DNA from 4 places in the Priestia sp. AB genome. Region 3 is predicted to be linked to each of the others. Evidence: riboswitches for the same ligand, from Rfam matches in the RefSeq annotation. Region 3 holds a riboswitch; each other region holds the start of a gene.
What was found. A riboswitch is a leader RNA that binds a small molecule or an ion and turns the genes downstream of it on or off. The one in region 3 is predicted to bind lysine.

Region 1 (6,120 bases), on a different contig from region 3:
ATCAGTGGCAAGATGTGCTTTTTTATCAGCTTATTTTATAAGATGTATGACACCTTTACACATTGTAACGTTTTAGTTTAATGTGTAAAGGTTATTAAAATAATAAGTCATTTTATTATTTTAATACGAAAGGTGTTAGCTATCATGAATACACATTTTCAATATCAGCATATAAGAGCTATTCCAAAAAGATGGTCCAAAAAAGAACTGCATATCCAGCTGAATAGAATCAAACACAATTCTGAACTATCTACTATAGCAGCAGATCCGCTTTTTCATCTGTTAGAATGTACCCATTCGGGCCTTCAAACTAAACAAGAAATCATAGACTACATCCAAAGCATTCCTACTCATCAACTTCCATCTTTTGTAACCCATTTAAGCAGGTTAGTTCAGCGTATTTATTATATAGAAGCTGCTGATTACTGTAATCGTCCCCTCAAAGGTTATATGCTTGTTATGAAAAATCAGCCCGCCTATATATCTCTTCATTTTGCTGATCAGATCACATAAAAAAAGCTCTCTATTCAAAAGAATAGAGAGCTTTTTTTATTCGTATTTTTTCACTGTTACTTGGCATTCTTTTAACGGAATAAGTTTTGACTTTTTCGTCCATTTGTATCCTAACCAAACAATTAAGAATAAAGGAAGTCCGATATAAGAAACAAGTACACCGTACCAGTCAATCGAATCACCCATAAACGCCGAATAGTTTTGACCTAAAATAACAACAGCACATAAAATAAAGGCAAAGATAGGACCAAACGGGAAAAGTTTTGCATGATATGGAAGTTCATTCAAATCATGACCTTGGGCAACAAATGCTCTTCTAAAACGATAGTGGCTGATGGCAATTCCTAACCAAGCAATAAAACCAGACATACCAGAAGCGTTAAGTAACCACGTGTATACCGCACCGTCTCCAAAAAATGAAGCGCCAAATGCAAGTGTACCGACAAGTGCCGTTGCAATTAAAGCATTCACCGGAACGCCTCGTTTATTTACTTTTGCTAAGAACCTTGGTGCTTTTCCATCTTTCGCTAAGTTCCACAGCATACGCGTAGAAGCATACATACCTGAGTTACCAGCAGATAAAACGGCTGTTAAAATAACGGCATTGATAGCTGATGCTGCAAACGCCAGACCTGCTCGTTCGAATATTAAAGTAAATGGACTTACTCGCACATCATCACTTGCTAATGAATCGGCTGTGTATGGAATAAGCATCCCGATAACAAAAATAGCTAAAATATAAAATAACAAGATGCGCCAGAAGACTTGTTTAACTGCGCGAGGAACCGTTTTTTCCGGATCTTCACTTTCTCCAGCTGCGACTCCAAGCAACTCTGTTCCTTGAAATGAAAAACCAGCAGCCATAAAAATACCTAAGACAGTAAAGAATCCACCGTGAATGGGTCCATCACCAAGCGTGAAGTTTTTAAACCCTGGTGCTTCATTGTTAAAGATACCAAAAATCATCATAATGCCAATAACTAAAAAGATGATAACCGTTACTACTTTAATTAACGAAAACCAAAATTCAGATTCACCAAATCCTTTTACAGAAAGGTAGTTAAGCCCAAACATAATTAATAAAAACAGGGCACTCCATAAAATAGAAGAAGAGTTTGGGAACCAAAATTTCATAATAAGGGCTCCAGCAGATAATTCAGCTGCAATCGTAATAGCCCAGTTATACCAATAGTTCCAGCCGAGAGCGAAACCAAAGGATGGATCTACAAACCGAGACGCATACGTACTAAACGAACCAGCTTCAGGCATATAAGCTGCGAGCTCCGCTAGGCTGGTCATCAAAAAGTAAACCATGACACCAATGATAGCGTAAGCTAAAAGCGCTCCCCCAGGTCCTGCTGTGTGAATTGCTCCACCACTTGCTAGGAATAAGCCGGTTCCGATGGCTCCTCCTAATGAAATCATCGTTAAGTGGCGAGATTTCAACCCACGTTTTAATTCTTGCTGCTCTTGCATAGATAAATACTCCTTTCGAATGTACGGAAAGAGACGGGATAACATAAAAAAAGCCCGCAGTATATGTGCGCGCTTTTAAATCTGAAAACCGCGTCAACCTTCCGTGAAGATAGCTCTTCACACCACTCGCATGATGTGACAGTTCTGTTCCTGTTCGGAGACAGCCCCAGCTTAAATCAACCGAGAAGTGATCTAAACTTCGGCAATTTTTCCTTTCAAGCAACATCCTCAATGTTCTCTGCATTTCCGTTGCTTTACTATTAAAAACTGCGACCTCTACCTCATCGATTAGGATGAGGGTTTTTTATATTCATTTGACATAAAAGAAGTATACCAAATACTAAAACGATTGTCATTATAAAAAATAGATTCAGAAAATAGAAACATCTTTGAAATCTCTCGAATCTATTTTGTTACATATGGTATAATGAATGTTGTCATAATACTACATAAATATCCGAACGTACCACAGGGGGAGCCGCCGTGCTGAGAGTGAACAAATTGTTCAGACCCTTCGAACCTGTTAGTTAACGCTAGCGTAGGAATGTGGGAATAGTAGCATATATTTGCTTACTCCTGTGTAAACCGTTTGATATGAATGATTTTGATATGAATGATTCAAAAACAGGAGTGAGAAACGTGAATAAAGCATTACCTTTACAGGCTAAAATTGAAATAGCTATTTTTGCAGCATTAGCACTTCTACTTGATCTTTTGCCTTCCATTAAGATTGCAACGGCTGTGAGTATTTCGTTCTCCATGGTGCCCATTTTTATTATGTGCTTTCGCTGGGGAGTAAAAGGCGGAGCTCTATCTGGTCTATTATGGGGGCTGTTGCAGTTGGCAACAGGAACGGCTTATATTTTAACAGCGCTACAAACGTTTATTGAATATATTGTGGCTTTTGCTTTTATAGGTTTTGGAGGTATTTTTTCGCAATCTATTAAAACAAATTTAGCTAACAATAACAGATCAAAAGCTTTTGTTTTGATTGTTTTATCCCTTGTTATCGGCAGCTTCGCACGGTATGTCTGGCACTTTATTGCGGGTATTATTTTCTGGGGATCGTATGCGCCAAAGGGCATGTCCGCTCTATGGTATTCTTTTTCAATGAACGGGATTTCAATGGTAGGATCACTAATAGCCTGCTTAGTCATTCTTTCACTATTAATTCCATCCGCATCAAGAATGATTGTAACTAAATCACACTCATAATAAAAAAGACTAAATCTACCAAGATTTAGTCTTTTTTGTCATTTGTCACCTTTGTTTACACAAAAGTGTGTCAGGTTTGATAACATAGTTAGTGAAATATTCAAAAAACTGTTTTATGATAATCACCATATTCAAACGTGATAAGGGATTGATAGCATGCTACAGAAATGGATAACGAGCATAGGTTTAGATATCGGAACAAGCACAACAAAGCTGATTGTAAGCAAGCTGTTAATAGCAAATCAACAAAATCAGTTTACGCTGCCAGGCTGTCAAATTATTGATCGTCGCGTAACGTATGCAAGTTCTATCTATACCACCCCTATGCTAAACGATGTTGAAATTGATGTTCAAAGATTAACGGTACTACTAGAACAAGAGTATAAGAACGCAGGAATCTCATTAGATCAAGTGGAGGCAGGTGCTGTGATCATCACAGGAGAAACGGCCAGAAAGCAAAATGCAGAAAGTATCGTTCACTATCTAGCCGAACATGCTGGGGATTTTGTTGTTGCAACAGCCGGCGCTGAATTAGAGGGAATATTAGCAGCAAAAGGCTCAGGAGCAATAGAACGTTCTGCTGAAACAAATGCAGTAATTGCCAATATTGATGTAGGAGGAGGTACTGCTAACATCGCTTTATGTCAAAATGGAAAAGTGATAGAAACATTTACACTGCATGTAGGCGGGAGATTAATTCGACTAAATGAAGACGGTCTTGTTACCTACGTTTCGTCTCATTTAACTGAATTTTTGAAAAATAATTCTTTAACACTGCAAGAAGGTGAAAAAGCAGCATTTGAAAAGCTCTCGTCTATCTGTCAATTACTAGCTGAAGAAACCGTGAATTATGTAAAAGCGCTGAATCAAAATTCCTCGCTGCTCGTTTCTCCTCATACAAGATCTTCTATACATCCTGAAACGATCATGGTTTCAGGAGGAGTAGGAGCAATGATGGAGAAGCAAAAGCCAATAACAGTGAAGGAAGTGGCCATACACGGAGACGTTGGTCCGCTTCTAGCGTATCATTTTCAATCCATCCAAGTATCTCAAGCCTCTGAGACAACGCGCGCTACTGTAATTGGTGCTGGTATGCAAAATACAGAAGTTAGCGGATCAACCGTATACATTGGGTCGAAGCGGCTGCCGCTAAAAAATATTCCGATTATAAAGATACCGGTTCAGCAAGAAGAGACGTGGAATCCGCAGCTGTTTCAAGAAAGAGCACGAGCGGTATGTATGCAGGCTTCAACTATTTTCAGTGCAGAAGATCCCCTTGCTGCTATTGCTTTATCTCATTTTCCTTACTGCAGCTATAAGATGCTTCAAGAATTAGCAAAAATAATAAGCGATGAATTTATTGTTTGTTTTAAGGGAGCTAAGTGCCTCGTTGTTCTATGCGAACAAGATATTGCAAAAGCTTTAGGACAAGCACTAGCTAAACAGAGGAAAGAGTTAGAAATTATTTGTTTAGATCAAATTGATTTTACACACGGAGATTACATCGATCTAGGGTTACCAGTAGCTGGAGAAGCGATCTCCGTTTCCGTTAAAACGCTCGCTTTTTCATCATAATCAGCTGAACACACAAGGAGGAAACGATGTTTAAAACTACACGAATGTTAGGAGAAACATTTTCATTTTATAGCTTAAAAGAAATCATGGCCAAAGCAAACGAAGAGCGTTCTGGAGATCAGCTCGCAGGAGTTAGCGCCGAGTCAATGAAAGAACGAATGGCAGCAAAGCAAGTTCTAGCTGATATCACACTTGCTGATATCAGAAACTACCCGCTGCTCAGCGCTGATGAAGACAACATCTCGGCATTAATTGAAAGTCAGATTGATTCATCTGTTTACGACATTATTAAAAATTGGACAGTAGGGGATTTAAGAGAATACATTTTATCCGATCAGCATAGCGGAGAAGACCTTCTTGGACTTAGCAAAGGATTAAGCAGCGAAATGATTGCGGCAGCTACTAAAATTATGTCCAATTTAGATTTAATTCAAGGAGCTGCCAAGATAGAAGTGCAAACTACTTGTCAAACGACTATCGGCCAAAAAGGAGTATTGGCTTCTAGAGCTCAGCCTAATCATCCTTCAGATAACTTAAAGGGAATGAGAGCATCTCTATACGAAGCGTTAAGCTATGGAATTGGAGATGCGGTTATCGGAATTAACCCTGTTATTGATACAACGGATAATATTTACGCACTTTTAAATGAAACAAAAAATATAATCAACGAATGGTCAATTCCTACTCAAAACTGTGTATTATCACACGTAACGAGTCAAATGAGAGCAATTGAAAAAGGAGCATCAGCAGACTTGATTTTTCAAAGTTTAGCAGGTACAGAAGCTGGTAATGGTTCATTTGGAATTTCACTGTCTATGCTCGATGAAGCGACAGCGCTAATTCATGAAAAAGGAACGGCAAAAGGTCCAAACCGCTGGTATTTTGAAACAGGACAAGGTTCTGAACTGTCAGCAGAAGCTCACTATAACATTGATCAAGTAACGCTCGAAGCTAGATGCTACGGCTTAGCTCGTCACTATAAGCCTTTCTTAGTTAATACAGTTGTTGGATTTATTGGACCTGAATACTTATATAACAGCAAACAAGTTCTACGAGCTGGGTTAGAAGATCATTTCATGGGTAAAATGCACGGCCTGCCTATGGGAGTAGACGTATGTTACACCAACCACATGGATGCTGATCAAAATGATATGGATAATTTAAGTATGCTTCTGGGAACAGCTGGAGTGAACTTTGTCATAGGAGTGCCCATGGCTGATGACTGCATGCTAAACTACCAGTCTCTTAGTTATCATGACATCGCAACAGTACGTAATGTGTTAGGCCGTACCCCAACGCCGTTATTTCAAAAGTGGCTTGAAGATCAGCGTATTATGGACA
Region 2 (6,120 bases), on a different contig from region 3:
TTTTTTTATTTATTAAGCTCAGCAGGAGCTGAAATATTTTCAAGAACTTTTCCTGTTTCTTTATTTGAAGTATTACTTACCGCTAAATCTCCCAAAGAAACCATTCCAATGAGTTTTCCGTTTTCTACAATAGGAAGTCTGCGTATTTGATGCTGAGACATGAGATCTGAAGCCTGCTCTACAGACATGTATTTTGTACCGGTAATGACATCAGTGGTGATCATTTCAGATATTTGTGTATTCGTATTAAAATTATTAGCTAATCCCTTGACGACTAAATCACGATCCGTTATTAGGCCTATTAGCTTATCATTTTCACAAATTGGAATAACTCCTACATCTACATTCTTCATCATATTAGCTACCTCACCACATGAATTTTTAAGGTTACCTGTCTCAATATTAGAAGTCATCACTTCTGTTATATTCATAGCAACTCCTCCTTTATTTAATCATTGTCTTACTTCACTTGATTCCCGCACCTCATCTTCTAAAACGTCCATTTGAGTTTTAGGATACAAAGCTTTAGGTTTTAATGAGAAGAAAATGGTGAATGGATTTGAAAAATTCATCGCATTTTATTGGACAGTAAAAAGGTGTAAGAATGATAGGAAACGAGGTTTTAATAAAAGAGCACAACCCGTTGGTTCGTAATAAATTTATACTTCTCATCTTTATACTTTTACAAAAGAGTTATCCGAAGCTATTTTTCATTAAATTGAAATATTAAAACTATTATATAAATTGTATAATTTAGTAGTATAAAAACTACTAGGAAGGAATTACACACTATGTTATGGTTTATATCTGCTTTAGGGACAGCTGTATGCTTCGGAGTAAACAATACTTTATTTAAATGGGGTGCCCTTCAACATTTATCTAAAGTGTGTATTCAACTTTTCTTTTATTGGATTTCTTTTTTTATCCTCTTATTATTTACTCTTATTAAAGGAAGTTTTGAATTTCACGTTTTACCTGTTTTAACGGGGGCAATAATCGGTATCTTAAATGCCAATGGCAATATCCAAATGACGAAAGCCTTTGAGAAAGGACCTGCGAGTATTACATCTACCATTATTGCGATGAATACAGTCATCGTTGTCATAGCTACATCCTTATTATTTCCTCAATCCATTCCTTTAACAAATTGGATTGGTATCGTCATTATTATATTGGCAGCTTGTATTATTCAGTATCAACCAAACAAAACGGCACACATAGAGTATAAATTATGGATTTTAAGCTGCTGTTTAGCTCTTCTATCTATCGGTACAGTTGGTGTTGTTATGAAATTCAGCACGTTTCAACACTTTAGCATGGGCGAAATGCTTGTTTCAATGTACGGCGGAGGAGCTGTCTATTTAAGTTTATTAGCTCGGAAAGAATTTAAAAAATTAACTGCACATAAAATCGAAATAAAGATAGGTATACTAGTTGGTATATTAAGTACGATTGGTTACAGCTGTTATTTATTCGCCCTAAAGGAAGGTCCATCCAGTGTGGTTTATCCAATCATTAGTTTAAATTGTATTGTTGTTTTAATTGGGAGCTTAATTATCTTTAAAGAGAGACTTAAAAAATATCAATTAATAGGAATTATTCTTACTCTATGCGGAATCGTGTTGACTAAGATATAAGTTATTGCACCAATACCGACAGAAGAACGAACATATAGTGAAATAGGTCTCCCTCTGTATGGCAACTGAAGATGTATATAGTATACATACATAGAAAAAAATAGAAAAACTTCCCCACTGCATTAAGGGAGTTTTTCTATTTTTAGGAGTTAGCTAAATGATGATTCATCCATCTTGAGTAGTTTGCTTCGCGGATAAAATATTATTCGCTAACCAAATGTGGAGGAGATGCCATCGCAAATCATTTTAAATAAGAATACAGATTGAGCTTTGGTTACCAAACTTGCCTTGCTTCGTCGATTGGATCGACCGTTTTAACTAAGAGAGAAGATACTCTCTCTCCTAACCTGTTTTTATTTATTTCAACAGGTAACGTTAATGCCGCTAGCTTGCAGAACTTTTTCTAGTGCACTTTGCTCTTTATTGCTTAAAGGAACCATTGGCAAACGAACACCGCCAACTTGTATTCCATTTAGATTTAATGCAGCTTTTACTGGTGAAGGACTTGGCGCAATAAATAATGCTCTCATAATTGGAAGCAGATTGCGATGTGTAGCAGCAGCTTTTTGGACATCGCCATTTTTGAAGGCATTAATCATTTCTTGCATATCATTGCCAATGATGTGGGAAGCAACTGAAATAACTCCTGCCCCGCCAATTGCTAATACTGGTATTGTTAACCCATCATCGCCGCTGTATAGTGTAAAGTCGCTAGGTGTTTTGCTAATAATCTCTGCCATGGCATCCAAGTTGCCACTTGCTTCCTTAATTGACACAACATTAGGGATCTCTGATAGACGAACAATTGTTTCAACAGAAATGTTAACTATGCTTCGCCCTGGGATATTATAAAGCATAACTGGTAGAGAGGTTGATTCGGCAATCGTTTTAAAATGCTGGTACAAGCCTTCTTGAGACGGCTTATTATAGTATGGAGCAACGAGCATAATACCATCGACTCCTGTTTCCTCTGCAAGTTTCGTTAAGCTCATCGAAGCTTGCGTGTTGTTTGAGCCAGTTCCAGCGATGACGTGGACTCTTCCAGCAGCAGCTTCTACAACACATTTGAATAATTCAATTTTTTCTTCTGTGGTTAATGTTGGAGACTCTCCAGTTGTACCAGCTACAACTAAGCCGTCTGTGCCATTTGTAATTAAATGCTCAACCAACGTTTTCGTCGCGTTAAAATCAATTTCGCCATTCCGATCAAACGGGGTAACCATCGCTGTTAATACTTGGCCAAAATTCATAACTACACACCCTTTATAAAATTTTTAAAATTAGAGGGGTCAGGGCCATTCATAAGAAACGCAAAAAAGCAGCAACGAGGGATTCGTTGCTGCAGTAGAAACAATATTTATTAAAAATAGTTTCCGTGCGTAAGATAGCCCTCCATACAGTTTCCCATATGACAGTTCTGTATTTATTCAACAGCAGAACCAGCTTCAAGAACATGAGATTCTTTCAGCTTCGGCAAATACCCCTTTCCACAATTGTCATTGGATCTCATTCTCCTCAAATTGTATACTTATGATCTTTGCACCTCTATCCTCACTTCAAAAAATATTGAAATAAGAAAATATTTAATTGAATTTAATATAACAGTAAATTTCCTTTCACGCAAGAATCATTTAAGTATAATTTTATGGACACCATGTAATTAAGTCCTTACCCTTATTTTTGAGAGAATGCCTCCGGATTATTGACTCAAACCCACAATCTCAGTATCACTCATATTACTATTCCACCTTTCTTTTTGCTATTCACCACATATTTTAACTTACATATTATGCACATCATAAAAAGCCACCCGCTTAGAGTGACTTAGCATTAGGTTTATTCTTTACTTCATCAGGTACGTAATCTAAAAGTACGGATATTATTGTATTAAAATGCCATGGAGTAAGATTGTTGCCAGCACTTTCTTTTAATTCAGTTCTTAGCTTTTCACCCCATATAGGATATTTATTGTTGCTTTTTGCTGCCTCTAACATATAATCGACTACATTTAGTACTTTATAATATTCATTTTCTTTTGCGCTAATATAATAGTCCTTTTGTTTATAGTTCATATCTCCAATCCCCTTTTGGTTATTTATGAACAATAAATTTTTTCATAAGATAGCATCAAATTTAGACTGTATCTCTTATTTCCTTATAACATCTACATTGATTTAAATAGTTTATAATATCTTGGTTATTTACTTCTTTGATATTATCTCCAAAAAGTTCAGCGGCACTTTCTAAACGTTCCCTTTTATTATCAATCGTTAGTACATATCGAAGTGCATCAACTACTGGTGCATTATGGTATGTACGACGAACGAAATATTCTTCGATTGCCTTATTTAAGTATTCTGATTCAGCCTTTCTAAATTTAGTTCCTGACCTTTGAAGGTTCTTTACCTCCATCTCTATCATAAATCCCTCATCCTCTCCGATTTAATTTACTATTTTATTCCCCTACTAGAAGTAAAATAAAACTTAGTTTGTATACAAATAATATATTTTCTCAAAATAAAAAACACCTGTGAAGACAGATGTTTTTTGTAAACTTAACATATTAAAGGAGAAATGATTCGTCAGCAAAAGGAGGAATCTGATTAGGTACAGTATGTGCTCATTTTTCGTATTTATACGTGTTCGAATTAAAGAATAAAATGAGATTAAGCAAACCCATTGATGTTCGATTTTTGTAAGGTTAAAGGATAGATTAATTTTTGACGAAGTGAGTTATAGAATGTAGTCAAGTTATTGGTGAGGAAATATAGCTTTATCTTTTAATTGATGCATCACAAGGACATACTAAAAAATGAGGTGATAACATGGAAATAAATCGAGCTAAACAAATTCTTTCTTCTCCCAAGGAAATTGATGTTCATTACCACGGAGTTCCTATTTGGATTAAAAGTGTAGATGAAACATCAAGTATGGCTACCGTTCATGCGAGAGGAACACATGATGAAGACCGTATGGTCCCAGTCCTTGATTTAGAAGAAAAATAAAAAGTCGGAAAGAAAGAATGTAGTTTTTTACATTCTTTTCTTCCATCTCCAAATAGAACCCAATAACTGATACCATATTTCTGTAAGCTTTATTTATAAGAAAAAAGAGGTGCAGCATGAAAGAGAAAAAAGAACCAAAACTTAGAAGTGGCGAGCTAGAAAATGCGGAACTAAAAGGCTATTATGGAATGGATCCTGAAACTAGCCTTCAATCTGTTAATTTTGCTACGACAGAGAACCCATACTTAAATGAGCATTATCAAGAAGATTCTAAAGAAAATGAATAAAAAGAGAAGAAAATAACCGACCCTTATTTCTTTTCTGTAGTTATGCATTTTTATTAAGTTGACAATAGAAGAGTTTTCAGATAACATATTTCGTTTTCGGCTTATTCTTACTTTTGCAACGATATTACCTGACACCTAACCATTATAAAGAGCCACTTGTTTTACGCAAGTGGCTCTTTGCTACGTTAATTGAATACGCTTGAACCCCTAATAAATAATGACAAAAAGCAATCTATAATTGATTTAGATTATTCTTTGACTAATTTAACAAGCATATGAGCAAGATGATATTGTTCTTCCTCGTTTCCAACTTTCCATAACTCATGTAACAAGTATTGCTCTTCATTTTGTGGTTCCTCATGTGCTGCGAGATAGTCAGCTATTTTTTTAGCTGCTAGAGCTAATTGATTATCATTTAACCCTAGTTTCTCACCTTTTGTGACTTTATCTCCTAAGTAACTTTTAAATTCGTTAAAACTAGAAAGGATGTTGTCTTTCTTCTCTTGACTCATTTCATTTAGTTTATCCTCTACTTTATTTTCAACAGTTTCAGTATTATTGTTCATTTTTCATTATCCTTCCAATTAAGTATCAATGTTCTTATATGGTAAATCCCCCATTTACAGGTATATAAACATTTCGTAGCCTACTCATATATTAAGTAGAATAGTTTAACGGGCTTCAAAATAGTGAACACTTCTTTTTTGATGAGTTTAAATAGAAGATATTGGATATTAAAAAAAGAAAAACTCCCCTAGTACGTTAAGGGAGTTTTTCTTTTTTTAAATATTAAGGGTGTAATTGCTTGTTACTTACATATCATTTAATATTTTTGTAGATATTTATTATAACCTATCAAATGATTTCGAGAAAGTAAAAAATGAAAGCGATTACTTCGAATTTAAAATAACAAATGAAACATAACTGTTTTTTATGAGATGTATTTTGGTTCTGAAAAAATACAGAGCTTAAGCTTAAATGGTCTAAAGTTTCTCTTATATATTAATATATAAGAAACTTTTATTCTTTATCGTTTCGTGGCACAGCATTAGAAACCATAGAAATGTCTCCAGTATAATATTTATGCGGATAAGGATCAGAAGACGACTTAGCAGGCTTTGTTACAAACTCTTTCTCAAGATCACCTAATTTGGTTTCATCTGTATTGTTCTCTGATACCTGTTCTAAATT
Region 3 (6,120 bases):
TCGTCCAAATAATATTTCACCGCTTGCAAAAGATGAGGGACGTACAGGCGATGTAGAGGATTTAAATGTTGAAATCAAAAACCTGCGTACAGTTGTAAAAGAAGTTGTACGGAAAGCAACGCAAGGGGTTGATTTATCCGAAGCAAAAGTCGTGATTGCAGGTGGTCGAGGTGTAAAAAGCACGGAAGGTTTTGGACCTCTCCAAGAACTAGCGGACGTGTTAAATGGAGCTGTTGGGGCGTCTCGCGGAGCGTGCGATGCAGATTACTGCGACTATTCTCTTCAGATCGGTCAGACGGGCAAAGTAGTCACACCAGATTTATACATTGCCTGCGGAATCTCGGGAGCCATTCAGCATTTGGCCGGCATGTCAAATTCAAAAATTATTGTTGCCATTAACAAAGATCCTGAGGCAAATATTTTTAAAGTAGCTGATTACGGAATCGTTGGAGATTTATTTGAAGTGGTGCCTCTGCTAACGGAAGAATTTAAAAAGCTGAAAGTACATTCTGTGTAAATAGTAAAAGAGGCTAGGACAAACGTATTTTTGTTGAAGGAAGATCCGAACGATTAATCGTTCGGATTTTTTCATGGACGTAGTTGCTTTTAGCTGGTGATTGGAGGGCAAGGCGAAGACTCCCGCGGAAAGCGAAGTCTTGCACGGAAATCAACAGCGGTGGAACAAGTGATTTGTACGAGCTTATTTATCCAATCTGTTCGCTTTTAGATTCGGTTGATTTAGTTAGGTCTCAATCTCTTTTATTACGTGGAGAGCGAAATTTTCTACGCATATTTTTAGGCAAATTGTACAAACTAGATCGAAGAATAAACAGTATAAATGTAAGCAAAAAGTTAGCAAACCTTATTTGAAGGTGATATACTGTGAGTAGAATTTGGATATTGCATATATTTAGGAGGAATTAAAATGGCTATTGCACATGCTACAGATAAAAACTTTACAGATGAAATTAAATCAGGCCTAGTGCTTGTTGACTTTTGGGCACCATGGTGCGGACCTTGTAAAATGATTGCTCCAGTTCTTGAAGAAATCGATGGCGAACTTAACGATAAGGTTAAAATCGTGAAAGTAGACGTTGATGAAAACCAAGAAACGGCTGGAAAATTTGGTGTTATGAGTATCCCAACTTTAGTATTATTTAAAGATGGAGAGAAAGTTGACCAAGTAGTTGGTTTCCAACCAAAAGAAGCATTAACAGAATTAATTAATAAACACGCGTAAGTCAAAACCTAGCTCAGGCTAGGTTTTTTCTTTTTCTCCACTTTTTCTCTTTTGGGAATACTTTTATTTAGCGAATATGCGTTCGTTTGTTTTATACTAGATGTAAGGAACACCGCCATAAATCCGGCTTATGTGCATGTATTGTAAGGCAGGAAAGAATGTAGGTTACGCTTCATAAGCGAATGTATAGATGGACAGAGTAAGAGAAGAGGAAGGAGAAAAATATGAACGATTATTTAAAAGAAAAGCTGGCTATTTTACCGGATCAGCCCGGCTGTTACTTGATGAAAGATAAATATGGAACGGTCATTTACGTAGGAAAAGCAAAAGTATTAAAAAATCGAGTGCGCTCCTACTTTACCGGATCTCATGACGGAAAGACGCTTCGACTTGTAAACGACATTGTCGATTTTGAATATATCGTCACATCTTCTAATTTAGAAGCGCTTATTTTAGAAATGAATTTAATTAAAAAGCATGATCCAAAATACAATATCATGCTTAAAGATGATAAGGGTTATCCCTTTATTAAGATTACAGCTGAAAAACAGCCCCGACTTGTTATTACAAGAAAAATAAAAAAAGATAAAGGGAAATACTTCGGTCCTTATCCTAACGTTCAAGCTGCAAATGAAACAAAGCGGCTTCTTGATCGCATTTATCCATTAAGAAAGTGCTCTACCATGCCAGACAGACCTTGTTTGTATTACCATATCGGGCAATGTCTAGCTCCTTGCGTAAAAGAAGTAAAAGAAGAGCAAAACAAACATATTATTGAAAATATCACGCGGTTTTTAAATGGTGGATATGAGCATGTCAAAACAGAGTTAACTGAAAAAATGTTAAAAGCTTCAGAAGAACTTGACTTTGAACGGGCTAAAGAATATCGAGATCAAATTGCTCATATCGAAGCGACAATGGAAAAGCAAAAAGTAACGTTTAATGATTTTGTTAATCGAGATGTGTTTGGCTATTCTTATGATAAAGGCTGGATGTGTGTTCAAGTTTTCTTTATTCGCCAAGGGAAGTTAATTGAGCGAGAAGTTTCTATGTTTCCTTTTTATAAAGAGCCAGAAGAAGATTTCTTAACTTTTATCGGTCAGTTTTATGCCAAAAATATTAAGCCAAAAGAAGTGATGGTTCCAGCAACGATTGATGCAGAGTTGGCTGAGAAATTAGTAGAAGTAGAAGTTCAGCATCCAAAGCGAGGCAAAAAGAAAGAATTAGTAGAACTTGCGTGTAAAAATGCAAAAATTGCGCTCGGTGAAAAATTCTATTTAATTGAACGAGATGAAGAGCGCACGGTTGGCGCAGTTGAACGGTTAGGAGAAGAGCTTGGAATTGCAGCTCCTTACCGGATTGAAGCATTTGATAACTCAAATATTCAAGGGACAGATCCCGTTTCTGCAATGATTGTTTTTGTTGATGGGAAACCGGAAAAGAAAGAATATCGCAAATATAAAATTAAGACCGTACATGGACCAGATGATTACAGTTCCATGAGAGAAGTCGTTCGCAGACGGTATTCCAGAGCGTTAAAAGAAGGTCTTCCGCTCCCGGATTTAATTGTTGTAGATGGAGGCAAAGGGCATTTAGCTGCAGTACAGGACGTTCTCGAAAATGAATTGGGACTTTTAGTGCCTACAGCAGGTCTTGTCAAAGATGATAAGCACAGAACCTCCAACCTGATGATTGGTGAGCCTCCTCAAATCATACCGCTCGAACGCAATAGTCAAGAATTTTATTTGCTTCAGCGAATTCAAGATGAAGTTCACCGCTTTGCGATTACCTTCCACCGTCAAGTGCGCTCTAAGTCCGCTTTTCAGTCTGTTCTGGACGATATTCCGGGAGTGGGCGAAAAGCGTAAAAAAGCTTTGTTAAAGTATTTTGGTTCGGTGAAAAAATTGAAAGAAGCAACGGTTGATGATATTCGAAATTCAGGTGTTCCTCAAAACATCGCTGAAAAAATTTATGAAACATTGCAAAAATAGTCTTGAAATAATAGAAAATATCTGATAAGCTATTAACTAATTTCATACGACACTTCATCAAATGAAGTGAAGATAGAGGTGCAAATTTAATCAGTACGTATCAGGAAGGGTATGAGCTCTTATGAATGATGCGGAAAGGGAAATTTGCCGAAGTGAACATTACCTCATAGTAATGATTGCTGGTTCTGCGTTGAATAAACGTAGGATTGTCAAGATGTAGATTCTTGGAGAGCTATCTCACGGCAGTGGACGGTTATGTTTTATAATTTTCGTTCGTTAAGCAATGAGAGCTCATCTCATTGCTTTTTTTATTGTCTGAGTAAAAAAATTTAGCTTCTCATCATCCTGCATATGCAAATTTATTGAAAAGGAATGAACAAAATTATGGCATTAATCGTTCAAAAATTTGGTGGAACATCTGTTGGTTCTGTTGAACGTATCCAACATGTAGCAAACCGTGTTATTCAAGAAGCAGAGCGCGGTAACCAAGTAGTTGTTGTTGTATCGGCAATGGGCAAAACTACAGATGCACTGGTGAAATTAGCAAGTGATATTACAGACAGTCCAAGCAAACGCGAAATGGATATGCTTCTTACAACTGGAGAACAAGTAACGATTTCCCTGTTAACAATGGCCCTTCAATATAAAGGGTATGAAGCAACTTCGCTAACAGGTTGGCAAGCTGGTATCCATACGGAAGCAGTTCACAGCAATGCACGAATCCAGCACATTGACACGACTTGTATTCAAAGGCAATTAGATAGAGGCCGAATCGTAGTAGTAGCTGGATTCCAAGGCTGTTCAGAAGATGGAAGCATTACAACATTAGGTCGAGGCGGCTCTGACACGACGGCAGTAGCTCTTGCCGCAGCATTAAAAGCTGCAAAATGTGATATTTATACAGACGTAACAGGAGTGTTTACGACAGATCCGCGCTATGTAGAAGATGCTCGTAAGCTTCACTCTATTTCATATGACGAAATGTTAGAATTAGCTAATTTGGGAGCAGGGGTGCTGCATCCGCGCGCTGTTGAGTTTGCAAAAAATTATCAGGTACCGCTAGAAGTGCGTTCAAGCTTAGAAAACGAGAATGGAACGATTGTTGAGGAGGAAGTTTCAATGGAACAAAACTTAGTCGTAAGAGGAATTGCGTTTGAAGATAATATTTCACGAGTGACAATTGAAGGGTTAAACAACGAGTTGCAAACTCTTTCTACTATTTTTACAGCATTAGCAAAAGAACAGTTAAATGTGGACATTATTATTCAAAACGTAACCGCTAATAATCGTCTCTCTATCTCATTTTCTATTAAAACCGTAGACGTAGACGCCGCTCTTGCCGTCTTAAAAGAGTATAAATCTACTTTAGGATATACGCGTATTGAACATGAAAGCGGTCTGGCTAAAGTATCAATTGTTGGCTCTGGCATGATTTCTAATCCAGGCGTTGCAGCGGAAATGTTTGAAGTGCTGGCAGGAGAGAAAATTGAAGTGAAGATGGTCAGCACGTCTGAAATTAAAGTATCTACAGTTGTACCGCATGCTGATATGGTAAAAGCTGTTGAGACGCTTCACGTAGCATTTGAATTAGAAGAGCAGCAAGCAGTGCAAGTATAAAGAAGAGAAAAAAGACGTGGTATCTCCACGTCTTTTATATACGTATTTCCTACTTTTTATAACGCTCCGCGCGTGTTTCGGTAGGTAAGATATCTTTTCGGTCCCACTGCACGGAAATCAGCACTTTTCCGTTCTTTTCTTTATGTGTTAAGTAGGCTTCTGTTAGGCAGTTGTTTTGACGCTGAATCTGTTCAGCCACAAATCCTGACTCAAGATGAAACGAACAAGTTTCCTGCTGAAATCTTTTGCTGACCACATCACCTGATAACTCAAGTTCTAGTGAATATTTATCTTTTTTTGCAAGCGTCAGTGTTCCCCAGGAAGCTGCTTTAAAAAAGGCGACGATTTCATCCATTGTATTTAACGGGTATTTCCGCGCAAGGTGTTTTCCTGCCCAGTATGAAATGGCATTCGTTTCGTCTCCAAGAAGCTCTGGAATTAACACGTCACGTAAAAGGCTGTATCCGAAATATGAAACGTGATCAAGAGTTCCCTCTGTTTCAGCTGTGACATTAGGTTCTGATGTTTCCATCGTCTCTTCAAGTTCTTGCTGTGATTCTGTTTGTAAATTGCTCATGCTTTCCCCTCTTTCTTTACTACTATTATATACAAATCTAAAAAACCTCTCACGCATTTTTTTAATAAAATGTAAGAGGATCTTTATTATGGTAAAAAGAGTTAGATGTAAAGATAAAAGATCCATAATATACCTTTTAAAAGGGTACTTTTACCTGTGTAAATGTTTTGTGAACTTGTTTACAATAAAAGTGTAAAGTAAACGCTTACTTATTTGTGGCAAGCAATATTATAATAGAAAGAAAAAACCTGTAACATCAATACAGTAAGCGTTAACAAATATAAAATTTTATAAATTTATATTTTATAGAAGATTTAAACATCTTGCCTTGACGCTCTTAATCGATGGGAGTAAAATTAACCTGTCACATACTTTATTAGGAAATGCAAAGGTTTTCATTTCCTGTATTCACGATTAATCTATTTGTCTAGTGGGAGTAAGAAAGTTCTTCACAAACTATGTTCATTTAACTAAGGGGGGTCTACGCAGATGGCGGCAAACAGAGAGTTTCAATATCGGAGAATCCATTCATTACTTGGGGTAATACCAATCGGGATTTTCTTAACACAGCATTTAGTTGTGAATCATTTCGCGACAAAGGGAGAAGAATCATTTAATCAAGCAGCTCACTTCATGGAGAGCTTACCTTTCCGCTATGCTCTAGAAATTTTCATTATTTTCTTACCAATCGTTTT
Region 4 (6,120 bases), on a different contig from region 3:
ACTAATATGAACTGAACTGTATTCTTCCGAAAGAACCGGAAACAAAGCCTGTGTTTCTTTAGCGGATAAACGTGTAATCTCGCCTATTTCAGGAGCTTCTTCCCGACGCTTATATGCTCTTTCTTCCATTTTTTTAAGCTTTTGCTCATCAGTATGTAAGCTAATTGCTCCTACTCGCTTATATCCCGTATCCGTTTCTCCATCTTCTTCTAATTGCTGAATTAATGTTTGATAGTACTTAGCGCCGCCTTTTGCTAAGCGGTACCATGCTTTATTTCGACGCTGCGAAAGCCATGGACAAACAATTCCTGCTGCTGCATCAGTAGCTTGACCAGCATCCTTGCGATCTATCAATGTCACATCTGCTCCTGCTTTTGCTAAATGATATGCTGTAGAAGCTCCAAGTACCCCAGCTCCAACTACGATGTATGTTTTCATACCAAAACACCCTTTTCTTTCTTCTAATATTCTCATGCTATATGTACGCAACTTTAGCATAGCAAAAAAAGAAGTCACATACTAGGCGAAGCTATCTTGAGCTTATTTTTGAGTCTTGCTGACTTTGACATATAGCTCCTTTCATTGTAAACAAAAGCGCAATAAGTTCTTTTACGGGAATTATGGTGAGATGAAGCAAACCATAAATAGTGATCACCCATATTTAACACTGCGCTTACCGCTTTTTTATTATAGTTTCTGAATAAAAAAATGAAAGAATAAAACCACTATAATATGTAAATAAAAAGAAATAACCATTATTTTAAGGAGAGCGTATGCAATCTTCATTTGTATTATTTTTCATTATTCTTGGTTTACTATTTGGCAAGTGGCGAAGGTATCAAGAATACTATCCTACTTTGCTGTTTTGGGTCACAGGGAATTTGCTTTATGAAGTGCTCCTGTTTCATCACCGCGTATGGGTATTTCACCCTGTTGGTATTGATCACCTTTTTCTACCCGATCACCTAATGGTTTCCCTTGGAATAACCTTAATTATTTATCCTTTTGTTATACCGGTTTTTTTAGGAAGGCTGCCGCTGCATGTAAGCGGCCGGCTGTGGTGGATTCTTTTGTGGGCGCTTTTATTTACTGTGATTGAGTTCATTGCTTATGTTAATCACAGTATCACTCATCATTATGGATGGTCGCTGCTGTGTTCTTTTCTCTTCAATATTGTCACGTTCTCACTTTTAGTCATTCATCAGAAGACAGCACTGGTCGCTTGGATTCTATCTGGAAGCTTCATAGCTTTCTTATTTATTTTTTTTGATATTCCTATGCCTTAACTTTTCATTGACTAGACGGAGGAAAAGGAAATATAATAGGAATTACATTTAAATATAATTTTCCTCTCTGAGAATAGAGGTGCATGAAATCAAGAGTCACTTATTGGAGACTAATGGAGTCTGTGAAGATAAGTAAAAGGGATTTCGTGCCGAAGTATATAAACATCCATTGTGTTCATATACTGGTTCAGTATTGAATAAATGCTGAGCTGTCACAAACCATTTGGTTTGTGGAGAGCTATTGAAGAGATGTTGATGCCTAGAATGTAATAATACTTTATTATTATGAAACCAAGACGCGTGAACATCACTTCACGGGTCTTTTTTGTGTTTTTCTACTGACCATCAAAGTTCAAAGTTATAGTTGAATGATTTAAATGGAGGGATACGGATTATGTACTTACATGGAACGAGTAAAATTAACAGCAACAATCATTTAGAAATTGGGCAGTGCGATACGGTCGAACTGAAAAAACAATACGGCACTCCTCTATACATCTACGATCAAGAATTAATTGAAACGAAATGCAAGGCCTTCCATTCAGCCTTTCGAAGAAGCGGATTTTCATATCAAATCGCCTATGCAGGGAAAGCATTTCTTTGTATGGAAATGGCTAGCCTTTTAACGAAGCTTGATATGTCACTAGATGTGGTCTCAGGAGGTGAATTATTTACAGCGCTTGAAGCTGGATATCCAGCTGAACGCATTCATTTTCACGGAAATAATAAAACGATTGAAGAAATGGAAATGGCTCTTGATGCGAATATTGGCTGTTTTGTTGTGGATAACTTTACCGAACTTGAAGTTTTGCATGCCTTAGCAGCTGAGCGCAAACAGAAAGCATCTATTCTTCTGCGTGTTACCCCAGGGATTGAAGCCCATACACATGAATATATTATGACCGGACAGGAAGACTCCAAGTTTGGATTTGGTCTTTCCAATGACCAAGCCATGAAAGCGGTAAGTTCTGCGTTAGAAAAGCCTTACTACGATCTTTTAGGCATTCATTGTCATATTGGTTCGCAAATTTTTGAAGTAGATGGTTTTTCTCGCGCCATTGATATTTTAACTGATTTCTTATTCAGCATTCGTGATAAAATGGAATTTGAAGTAAAAGTTTTAAACGTAGGTGGTGGTTTTGGTATTCGTTATACCGAAAGCGACTCTCCTCTTCCAGTTGAGTATTATGTAGATGCACTGACAGAAAAGCTAAGCCGCACGTTAACTGAACAGAGTTATACGCTTCCAGAAGTCTGGATTGAGCCTGGAAGAAGCATCGTAGGAGAAGCAGGTACAACGCTTTATACAATTGGATCAACGAAGGAGATTCCAGGTGTACGAAAATACGTAGGAATTGACGGCGGTATGACCGATAATATCCGTCCTGCTCTTTACGATGCAAAACATGAAGCTGTCTTGGCTAATAGAGTGACGGATAAAAAAGATGAAACAGTATCAATTGCGGGTAAATGCTGTGAATCAGGAGATATGCTTATTTGGGATATCGATTTACCGCGCGTTAATCAAGGAGATTTATTAGCAGTGTCCTCTACAGGTGCCTACAACTATTCAATGGCTAGCAATTACAACCGTATTCCGCGCCCTGCTGTTGTATTTGTAAAAAATGGAGAAGCTCGTCTTGCTGTAGAGCGAGAAACATACGAAGATTTGGTGCGTAAAGATGTAAAGCCGGTCGTTACTACGTATGCAATGAGCAAATAATAGCTGTTCTTGCGTAGTAAAGAAGCTATTGTTGTTTGGAGGAAATCTAACTATGGTTTTAAGTATATTTAAAACGTACAGATCATCGCTTATTCTGCTTCTCGCTATTTTAATTGGCGGGATAGCAGGATATGCTACCGGGCCCGATGTGGCAGTCGTAAAGCCCTTTGGTGATTTGTTTCTTAATTTAATGTTCATGATTATCGTTCCCCTTGTCTTTTTTAGTGTGGCTTCGGCGATTGCAAACATGAACGAAATGAAACGTCTTGGTAAAATTATGCTAGGTATTGCCGTTGTGTTTGTCACCACCGCTGCTGTTTCAGCCGTTCTAGGCTTTTTAGGGGCATCACTTTACAATCCGCTGCACAACGTAGATACTTCTGCCATTAAAGAATTAATGGGTAACAGTGAAAATACAGCTGAAAAAATGACGCTTTTGACTCAGCTTGTTAACACATTTACTGTACCTGATTTTGTTCAGTTATTTTCGAAAGAGCATATTTTACAATTAATTGTCTTTGCCGTTATTTTCGGTATTGCTACCACAATGGCCGGTGAAAAAGGACAACCTATGGCGAAATTTCTGACTTCGGGTCAAGAAGTATCGATGAAGGTTGTTAAAATTGTGATGTACTATGCTCCAATTGGTTTAGGATGCTATTTTGCTACTGTAGTAGGAGAACTTGGACCAAAGATCTTACAAGGGTATGCTAGAGCATTTATTCTTTATTTATTAATTGCAATCGTTTACTATTTTGGCTTCTTTACGCTATACGCATGGATTGCTGGCGGTAAAGCAGGAATTAAGCTGTTTTGGAAAAATGCAGCTGCTCCTTCTATCACCGCTATTGCTACCTGTTCTTCTGCTGCATCTATTCCAGTCAATTTAGATGCAACAAAGAAAATGGGTGTGCCGCTGGATATTGCTGAAACAGTGATTCCGCTAGGAGCAAACACGCATAAAGATGGTTCTGTTATCGGCGGTATTCTAAAGATTGTTTTCTTATTCAGTTTGTTTGGCAAAGATATGACGTCTGCTACGAGTATTTTGAGCATTTTAGGCGTAGCCTTTTTAGTTGGAGCCGTAATGGGAGCAATCCCTGGAGGCGGTATGATTGGCGAAATGTTAATCATTACAATTTACGGATTTTCGCCAGAAGTTCTGCCCATTATTGCGGTCATTTCCACAATTATTGACGCCCCTGCTACGCTCTTAAACAGTACGGGAAATACAGTAACAGCCATGCTTGTTACAAGGTTTACAGAAGGAAAAGACTGGATTAACAAAATTATCACCACCGATAAAGTCGCCTAGTAAAAAAGCAAAGGGAACAGTCTTAGTGACTCTCCCCTTGCTTTTTTAGTGTGCAGTAATATCGATAGCAGTGTATAAAGTCTGTATATACGCACATTCTAAAGGTATGTTTCATAACCGGACTGGAGGTGTCGTCTAATGAGTAACGCTGCAGGAGGTTCAAAGAAAAATCAACCGAATGATGCGAATCACGTAAGCGCAGAAACAAAAGCTCATCAAAAACGTCTTACTGAGCAAAACAAACAAGAGCATCAAGCTGAAGAACGAAAATAAAATGACGTTAAAGAGCGCAGCGCCTGCGTTCTTTAACGTCATTTTATTTTTAGAGAGAACTTCATAACCCCGCTCGTTATGGGGCTATCGTACAACCTCCTTTCGAACTTTTACATATTCTATTAATAGGTTTGTAAAAGGAGGAATGATATGATGTTTTCTTGGCTAGAGATTACAGCCGCAGCCTTTGGACTTTCAGTTATTTTAATAAGTTTTGCATTTTTGCCCGAACGCACATACAAAAGTCTTTATATTCCTCATCAGCTAGTAGCAAAATCTATGTTTCTCTACAAAAAGATTATTCGTTTTATCAATCAATTTCGACAAAAACTTTAGTTCATTTCCTTTCCCTGTTTTTATTCATTGGATATATCCTCCCCCTTTTTAATCAGCGCATTTACAGTAAATAATTTAATGGTTAAAATAAAGAGTAAATAAAAAGGATAAACAGTTTGCAGAAATGGAGTTTCACATGGAAATCAGAGACTTAGAATACTTTATAGAGGTAGTGAATCATAAAAATTTTACAAAGGCAGCGCTGCAAGTTCATTTGTCACAAACGGCTTTAAGTAAAGCCGTTAAAAAAGTAGAAAATGAACTAGGATTTGAGCTTCTTGATCGTTCAACAAGAGAATTAAAGCTAACCGATGCAGGAGAAGTCGTGTATCATCAGGCAACTAAAGCTCTGTCGGTGTTAAAAGACATGCCTCACTTGTTGGGAGATTTAATGAACTTGCAAACAGGGCAAATCAAGATGGGAGTCCCTCCGCTCATCGGGACCTTGTTTTTCCCGAAGATTGCAAAAGCATTTAATGAACAATACCCTAAAGTATCTCTAGAGCTTATTGAATTTGGAGCAAAAAAAATTGAGGCACTTGTGGAAGAGGCTCGTGTAGATATGGGGATTGTTATGCTTCCTCTCACAAGCGGTCATGATGAGCATTTCCACGTATACCCGTTCGTTAAGGAGAGATTTCTTTTATACGCGCATAGAAACCATCCTTTAGCAAAACGTTCTTCCGTCTGGATGAAAGAATTGGAGCATGAAAAATTCATTATGTTCAGTGAAGAATTTACGCTGCACGACCGGTTAATTCAAGATGCTTTAAAATCAGGCTTTGTGCCTTCTATAGCGTATAAAAGTTCTCAATGGGATTTAATTATTGAATTAACAGCGGCAGAGCTAGGTATTGCTATTTTGCCCGAATCGCTTTATGCCAAAGTGAAAGATCCCAATATTACTACCGTGCCTATTGCAGATCCTGAAATGATGTGGGAACTTGGAATTATTCTGTTAAAAGAACGCTACAGTTCATTCGCTGTACGAGAGTTGATTAATTTTTTAACCGAAAAAAAATGACAGATAAATTGGGGCCCCTTTAAAAAAGAGCCTAGAACAAAAGTATGTTAGTTGAAGGACAATCCGAACGAGTTTGGTCGAGAATCCAGCTCGTTCGGATTTTTTTAGGATGATGATGAACGTAGGTTTCATGTATGTATTTGCTTCTAGCTGTTGATTGGAT

Region 1: linked by a shared signal. The riboswitch ahead of POF52_RS20645 (amino acid permease) and the one ahead of POF52_RS00870 (aspartate kinase) in region 3 are both predicted to bind lysine.
Region 2: linked by a shared signal. The riboswitch ahead of dapA (4-hydroxy-tetrahydrodipicolinate synthase) and the one ahead of POF52_RS00870 (aspartate kinase) in region 3 are both predicted to bind lysine.
Region 4: linked by a shared signal. The riboswitch ahead of lysA (diaminopimelate decarboxylase) and the one ahead of POF52_RS00870 (aspartate kinase) in region 3 are both predicted to bind lysine.

What each region holds. Positions count from the first base shown of each region.
Region 1 covers NZ_JAQMYN010000007.1:80,691-86,810, reverse strand. Annotated here, with positions in the region: gene POF52_RS20655 (GNAT family N-acetyltransferase) at 1-41, shown strand, start outside; gene POF52_RS20650 (hypothetical protein) at 145-513, shown strand; gene POF52_RS20645 (amino acid permease) at 550-1,989, opposite strand; lysine riboswitch at 2,092-2,276, opposite strand; TPP riboswitch at 2,451-2,551, shown strand; gene thiT (energy-coupled thiamine transporter ThiT) at 2,584-3,204, shown strand; gene POF52_RS20635 (ethanolamine ammonia-lyase reactivating factor EutA) at 3,361-4,779, shown strand; gene POF52_RS20630 (ethanolamine ammonia-lyase subunit EutB) at 4,806-6,120, shown strand, end outside.
Region 2 covers NZ_JAQMYN010000002.1:33,746-39,865, forward strand. Annotated here, with positions in the region: gene POF52_RS06420 (CBS domain-containing protein) at 6-431, opposite strand; gene POF52_RS06425 (DMT family transporter) at 792-1,637, shown strand; gene dapA (4-hydroxy-tetrahydrodipicolinate synthase) at 2,000-2,887, opposite strand; lysine riboswitch at 3,015-3,193, opposite strand; gene POF52_RS06435 (hypothetical protein) at 3,452-3,709, opposite strand; gene POF52_RS06440 (hypothetical protein) at 3,771-4,058, opposite strand; gene POF52_RS06445 (H-type small acid-soluble spore protein) at 4,463-4,642, shown strand; gene POF52_RS06450 (hypothetical protein) at 4,759-4,929, shown strand; gene POF52_RS06455 (DUF3243 domain-containing protein) at 5,178-5,495, opposite strand; gene POF52_RS06460 (hypothetical protein) at 5,950-6,120, opposite strand, start outside.
Region 3 covers NZ_JAQMYN010000001.1:174,886-181,005, forward strand. Annotated here, with positions in the region: gene POF52_RS00855 (electron transfer flavoprotein subunit alpha/FixB family protein) at 1-517, shown strand, start outside; gene trxA (thioredoxin) at 926-1,240, shown strand; gene uvrC (excinuclease ABC subunit UvrC) at 1,465-3,231, shown strand; lysine riboswitch at 3,297-3,474, shown strand; gene POF52_RS00870 (aspartate kinase) at 3,616-4,848, shown strand; gene POF52_RS00875 (YslB family protein) at 4,898-5,425, opposite strand; gene POF52_RS00880 (succinate dehydrogenase cytochrome b558 subunit) at 5,915-6,120, shown strand, end outside.
Region 4 covers NZ_JAQMYN010000003.1:106,255-112,374, forward strand. Annotated here, with positions in the region: gene POF52_RS10180 (NAD(P)/FAD-dependent oxidoreductase) at 1-438, opposite strand, end outside; gene POF52_RS10185 (CBO0543 family protein) at 774-1,286, shown strand; lysine riboswitch at 1,353-1,535, shown strand; gene lysA (diaminopimelate decarboxylase) at 1,681-3,009, shown strand; gene POF52_RS10195 (dicarboxylate/amino acid:cation symporter) at 3,062-4,324, shown strand; gene POF52_RS10200 (hypothetical protein) at 4,463-4,597, shown strand; gene POF52_RS10205 (hypothetical protein) at 4,748-4,933, shown strand; gene POF52_RS10210 (LysR family transcriptional regulator) at 5,070-5,957, shown strand.